2 regions of the Devosia beringensis genome follow, and region 2 is predicted to be linked to the other one. Evidence: predicted binding sites of a transcription regulator. Region 2 holds the regulator's gene; the other holds the start of a gene.
The links. The regulator PhoB, encoded in region 2, activates phosphate uptake and scavenging genes when phosphate is short. The targets are predictions, from matches to a motif close to TGTCATNNANCTGTCAT.
Positions count from the first base shown of each region.

Region 1: the regulator PhoB is predicted to act here: its motif matches at 1,983-1,999, upstream of GDR53_RS15045 (PhoX family protein).

Region 1 covers NZ_CP045422.1:3,090,267-3,093,679, reverse strand. Annotated here, with positions in the region: gene GDR53_RS15060 (hypothetical protein) at 1-63, shown strand, start outside; gene ilvC (ketol-acid reductoisomerase) at 140-1,159, opposite strand; gene GDR53_RS15050 (TetR/AcrR family transcriptional regulator) at 1,185-1,844, opposite strand; gene GDR53_RS15045 (PhoX family protein) at 2,046-3,413, shown strand, end outside.
Region 2 covers NZ_CP045422.1:2,842,171-2,845,583, reverse strand. Annotated here, with positions in the region: gene pstB (phosphate ABC transporter ATP-binding protein PstB) at 1-676, shown strand, start outside; gene phoU (phosphate signaling complex protein PhoU) at 746-1,447, shown strand; gene phoB (phosphate regulon transcriptional regulator PhoB) at 1,451-2,152, shown strand; gene GDR53_RS13860 (IS110 family RNA-guided transposase) at 2,450-3,412, shown strand.

The sequences.
Region 1 (3,413 bases), 250 kb from region 2:
CGCATCGAACTGGGCAACCGCTATAACGCGGTCTCCGCTGCCAGCCAGCCCGCCCCCCTTTAAGGACTGCCCACACTGTGCAGCCACAAACAAAAAGCGGGGGCATGACCCCCGCTTCCGGTATTCTTGTGACGAAAACTTAGTTCTTCGCCTTGTCGACCAGCGCGCCGGCCTTGATCCAGGGCATCATGTCGCGCAGCTTGGCGCCGACTTCCTCGATCTGGTGCTCGTCGGCGAGGCGACGGGTCGCCTTGAAGCGGGCGCCGCCCGACTTGATTTCCTGCATCCACTCGGAAGTGAACTTGCCGGTCTGGATATCGGTCAGCACGCGCTTCATCTCGGCCTTGGTTTCCGAGGTGATGATGCGCGGACCCGAAACATATTCGCCCCACTCGGCGGTGTTGGAGATCGAGTAGTTCATGTTGGCAATGCCGCCCTGGTAGATCAGGTCGACGATCAGCTTGACCTCATGCAGGCACTCGAAATAGGCCATTTCGGGCGCATAGCCGGCTTCCACCAGCGTCTCGAAGCCGGCACGGATCAGTTCGACCACGCCGCCGCACAGCACGGCCTGTTCGCCGAACAGGTCGGTCTCGCACTCTTCGCGGAAATTGGTCTCGATGATGCCCGAGCGACCGCCGCCGACACCCGAGGCATAGGCCAGCGCGATGTCATGGGCATTGCCCGACGGATCCTGATGCACGGCGATCAGGCAGGGCACGCCGCCACCCTTCTGGTATTCGCCGCGCACGGTGTGACCCGGGCCCTTGGGCGCGATCATGATGACGTCGACGCTGGCCTTAGGCTCGATCAGGTTGAAGTGCACATTGAGGCCATGGGCGAAAGCCAGGGCGGCGCCGTCGCGGATGTTTGGCTCGATATGTTCCTTGTAGATGTCGGCCTGCAGCTCGTCGGGCACCAGCATCATGATGACGTCGGCCCACTTGGAGGCCTCGGCAACGCTCATCACCTTGAGGCCTTCGCCCTCGGCCTTCTTGGCCGATGGCGAACCTGGACGGAGGGCTACGACCACATCGGTAATGCCCGAGTCACGCAGGTTCAGCACATGGGCATGGCCCTGGCTGCCATAGCCGACAATGGCGACCTTGCGGGATTTGATGATGTTGAGATCGGCATCACGATCGTAATAAACGCGCATGGGGGTGCTCCCTTGATAAGCGGTGTTAGGTATTGTTGGCTTTCGCCCCATAGAGGGCGAAGAACTGGTCGGTTGCGGCTTTGACATCCGCTTCGATATTGGCTTCGACATTTTCCTGCGTCAGGGAGGTGTCCCCCAGCAGCAGGCGGATCTGCACGTCACGCACGACAAGGCCGAAAAACGTGCGATAGGCATCCTCGCTGCTGGTAAAGCGCAGCAGGCGCGCATCGCGCCCGGCCTCGAGAATGGGCTTGAGCCGGCGGCGAATGGCCAGCGGCCCGTTCTCCAGCACGATATTGCCCAGCCGGTCTTTTTCCTGCGCCGCATGGGTGACGGCGGTGCGGTTCAGCGTGATCGACACTTCACCGGTGATCACCGTCAGCAGGTCGCGGGCGAACTGCTCGATGCTCTGGCGCAGCACCTTGGCATTGAGCCCGGTGCGATCCACCTGCGGCATGCGTACCTTGGCCGCCTGCCACTGCACGGTGGCCGTCAGCAGGCCGTCGCGATCGCCGAACCACTTGTAGAGCGTTTCCTTGGAACACGAGGCGCGGCGGGCCACCGCCGTCATGGTCAGCCCATCGCCATTTTCCACGAGCAGATCCAGCGCCGCCGTCAGCACAGCCTGCTGGCGGGGGGTAAAGACCTCTTCGTTGACCTTGATGGTCACGGGCACCGGGCTCATCCTCATGCGACAGCCGAACGGTTTCGGCCTATTTCGTCGAGGCGTACCGTACGGTACGGTTCCACGCAAGGGCTATTTGCCAGGCATGGCCGATTGGCAGCGATTTTCCCCGTTCGCCGCATTGCCGGACCCGGCCGACGTCACGCAACGGTCGCCTGCGCATGGAATGCTCAAAGAGCAACCCCTCTAGAGTTCCAGACCATGACCGACCGTCAGAAGACGCGTGAGCGTCCCAATCCGCGCCGTGCCTTTGCCCAGACCTATGGCTCCCTGCTCAACGAAGGCTTCAATCGCCGCACCCTGCTCAAAGGGTTTCTCGCCACCTCGGCCGTCGCGGCCCTGGGCCAGAGCTTTGGCGTGCGCAGCGCCGCCGCATCCGAAGGCGGCTCTACCCTGACCTTCACCGAATTGACCCGCGTGCGCGATGCCGAGGACCACTGGCCTGAGGGCTATGACCGCCAGGTGCTGCTGCGCTGGGGCGACGCCATCTTCCCCGACAGCCCGGACTTCGATCTGTCCACCATCGATGGCCCCGCCGCCGAACGACAGTTCGGCTACAATAACGACTTTACGGCTTTCCTGCCCCTGCCGCTCGGCTCGACTGCAAGCGATCGCGGCCTGCTGCTGGTCAGCCACGAATATGCCTCGCCCTTCCTGATGTTTCCCGGCCTCAGCATGGAGGACTATCGCGACAAGCTGACCGACGCGCAGATCCGCACGGTCATGGCCTCGACGGGTGTCAGCATCGTCGAAATCCGCCGCAATGGCAGTCAGTGGGAAGTCGTCAAGGACGGGCAATACAACCGTCGCATCCATATGGGCACCGAGATCGTGATCTCCGGCCCCGCGGCCGGCGACGACCGCCTCAAGACCAAAGCCGACCCCACGGGCACCGTGGTGTTCGGCACTATCTCCAACTGCAATGGCGGCGTCACCCCCTGGGGCACCATGCTGTCGGGCGAAGAAGGCTCGATGGACGTGTTTGCCGGCGACTATACGACGCTGGACAACCAGGAGTTGGTAGAGCGCCAAGGCTGGGACGAAGACGAGAACGACATCTATTCGGTGTCGCGCGTCGAGCCACGCTTCAAGTTCGAGAACGAACCCAACGAGTGGATGAAGTTCGACTGGGTCGTCGAGATCGATCCGATGGATCCCACCGCCAAGCCGGTCAAGCGCACCGCCTTGGGCCGCATGACCCATGAAGGCGCCCAGGTCAGCGTCGCGCCGGACGGGCGTGTCGTTGTCTTCATGGGCGACGACGACGACTTCGAATATCTCTATCGCTTCGTCACCGAGGGCAAATACGACCCCGACAATCGCGCCGCCAACAAGGACCTGCTCGACAGCGGCACCTTGTCGGTCGCCAAATTTGCCAGCGACGGCACGATGGAATGGGTGCCGCTAGTGGCCGGTGAAGGCCTGCTGACGGCAGAAGCCGGCTTTGCCAGCCAGGCCGACGTGGTGCTTAATACCCGCGCCGCAGCCGATCTGGTTGGCGCCACGCCGATGGACGCGCCCGAAGGCTTCATCCCCCATACCGGCACCGGCAAGCTCTATGTCGCGATG
Region 2 (3,413 bases):
CGATCGTGCCGTGACCTCCTTCATCGGACCCTCGGGCTGCGGCAAGTCGACCTTCCTGCGCTGCATCAACCGCATGAACGACACCATTGAGGGCGCCGTTGTCGGCGGCACCATCAAGCTCGACGGCGACGATATTTCCGATCCCGATCTGGACGTGGTCGAGCTGCGCGCCCGCGTCGGCATGGTCTTCCAGAAGCCCAATCCCTTCCCCAAGTCGATCTACGAAAACGTCGCCTATGGTCCCAAGATCCACGGCATTGCCCGTTCCAAGACCGACCTCGACGAGATCGTGGTCTCCTCGCTGCGCAAGGCGGGCCTGTTCGAAGAGGTCAAGGATCGCCTGCAGGAGCCCGGCACGAGCCTGTCGGGCGGCCAGCAGCAGCGTCTGTGTATTGCCCGCGCCATCGCCGTCGGCCCCGAAGTCATCCTGATGGACGAACCCTGCTCGGCCCTCGACCCGATCGCCACGGCCATCATCGAGGAACTGATCGACGAGCTGCGCGAGAACTACACCATCGTCATCGTCACCCACTCCATGCAGCAGGCCGCCCGCGTCAGCCAGCGCACGGCCTTCTTCCACCTGGGCAATCTGGTCGAGGAAGGTGTCACCGAGGACATCTTCACCAACCCGGCTCACAAGCAGACCCAGGATTACATCATGGGTCGCATCGGCTAGTCCGGCCACCCGCTCATATGCGCGAACCGGCCCCGGCCGGTTCCCCGCCCCAAGGTTCAGAGGAACACCATGGCCCCCGATCATATCGTCTCGTCCTACAATGACGAACTCGTCGCCCTCGCCCAGACCATTGCCGAAATGGGTGGCCAGGTCGAGGTCGCCATCGAGAACGGCACCAAGGCACTGCTCAAGCTCGATCGCGAGCTGGCCGACCTCACCATCATCGCCGATCAGCGCATCGATGACATGCAGCGCAAGATCGACGACATGGCCGTTTCCATGATCGCCCGCCGCCAGCCCATGGCCTCGGACCTGCGCTCCATCATCACCGCCATCCACGTCGCTTCCGATCTCGAACGCGTCGGCGACATGGCCAAGCAGCTGGCCCGCCGCTCGCTCAAGATCGAGGGGCTGACCCTGCAGCCCACCTTCTACAATGGCGTGCGCAACATGACCGCCCTGGTGCTGCGCCAGATCAAGGAATCGCTGGACGCCTATTCCAACCGCGATGCCGACGGCGCCATCCAGGTCTGCAACCGCGATGACGAGGTGGACGCCATGTACACCTCCCTGTTCCGCGAACTGCTCACCTACATGATGGAAGATCCGCGCAACATCACCCCCTGCACCCACCTGCTGTTCTGCGCCAAGAGCCTGGAACGCATTGGCGATCACGCCACCAATATCGCCGAACGCGCCTATTACCTGCAGACCGGCAAGCAGCTTTCCAGCGATGTCGAGGAACTGCAGCGGACCCAGATCAAGGCCTGACCGATGCCCGCCACCATTCTTGTCGTCGAGGACGAAGGCGATATCGCCATCCTCCTGCGTTACAATCTCGAGGCCGAGGGCTTCCGCGTCGTCACCGCTGAAACCGGTGACGAGGCCACCCACGCCATCCAGGACAAGCTGCCCGACCTGATCCTGCTCGACTGGATGCTGCCCGAAATCTCCGGCATCGAACTGTGCCGGCGCCTGCGCGCCCGCGAGGAAACCGCCCGCGTCCCCATCATCATGCTCACCGCCCGCGGTGAGGAGGAAGAGCGCGTCCGCGGCCTCGCCACCGGCGCCGACGACTATGTGGTCAAGCCCTTCTCGGTGCCCGAGCTGATCGCCCGCATCCACGCTTTGCTGCGCCGCGCCAATCCGAACCTGGTCACCGCCGCGCTCAAGGTCGGCGATCTCGAGCTCGACCGCACCACCCACCGTGTCCGCCGGGCCACCCGCGACGTCCATCTCGGCCCCACCGAATACCGCCTGCTCGAATATCTGATGCGCCATCCCGGCCGCGTCTATTCACGCGAACAGCTCCTCGACGGCGTCTGGGGCAATGACGTCTATGTCGACGAGCGCACCGTCGACGTCCATATCGGCCGCCTCCGCCGCGCCATCAACCGCGGCCGCGAAACCGACCCCATCCGCACCGTCCGCGGCGCGGGATATGCGTTTGACGAGCGGTTTGCCCAGGTCGCGTGAGATCCGTCTCTTTTCAGCCTACCCCACCCCGTCTTCCCCGAAAGGGGGAGGAGCAGCGCAGTGCTTGCCTTGATTGGTGCCCCGACCACCACGCGGTCCCTCCCCCTTGTATGTTTGCTTGGAGGCCGTGATTGGCGATGATCGGCCTGGGAGCTTTGGGTTTACCGGGCTCCCGGGCTGGATAGCGTGTGTCCCCCAAGAGCCAGCAAGCTCGCCCCTGAGCAGACGCGTCCGGCCCATCTTGACTGTCTCGAACGGTTGGTTGGGCGACATGCCCGCATACAAGGCAGAGCGATCATGATTTTTTCCCCAGACTATGTTGGTGTCGACGTCTCCAAGAAGCACCTGGATCTGGCCATCACCGGCTCGAGCAGGTTGCGCGTGTCCAATAATCCGGCTGGCATGGCTCGGTTGGTGCAAAAGATCTCCAGCCTGACCCGGCCCCATCTGGTCTGTGAGGCCACCGGCAGCTATACGCGGCTGATGGCCCGCTCGCTCAGCCAGCATGGCATCGCGCTGAGCACGATTAACCCGCGCCGGGTGCGCGATCTGGCTCGGGCCGACGGGCTGCTGGCCAAGACCGATGCGATTGACGCCGCGGCGATCCTGCGCTTCGCTCACCTGATGCACCCAGATCCCGACCCCCTCTACGATCCAAATGCCGTGGAAATGGCCGATCTGGTGCGCCGGCGCCGCCAGATGGTGGATATGCTGGCCATGGAAAAGCAGCGTCGCGAGCACCCTGAAGCTGCGCTGGCGCAAGCCAGCATCGATGCTCATATAGGCTTCTTGAGCAGCCAGATCGGCGAGATGGATCGGGCCATTACCCGCCAGATCGATAGCGATGCGACGCTACGGCGCCGGGCCGAACTACTCACCACCATCCCCGGCATCGGCCAGACTACGGCCGCCGTGCTGCTGGCCGAAATGCCCGAGCTGGGCGGCATCGGCAACAAGCAGGCGGCCGCCTTGGCCGGAGTCGCCCCCTTCAACCGCGATAGTGGTGAGATGCGCGGCCAGGCCCATATCGCCGGCGGACGCCTCTCGGTGCGCTGCGCTCTCTATATGGCCACCCTGTCGGCCATCCGTGCTAACCCGCCCATCCGCGACTTCTACAAAAGGCTGCGCGCCCAGGGCAAACCGGGAAAGCTCGCCATCGTCGCCGCCATGCGCAAACTCATCACGACAGCCAATGCCGTCCTTGCCAACAACACCCCCTGGCACACCAACAACACCCCCTGGCACACCAACACAGCTTGAC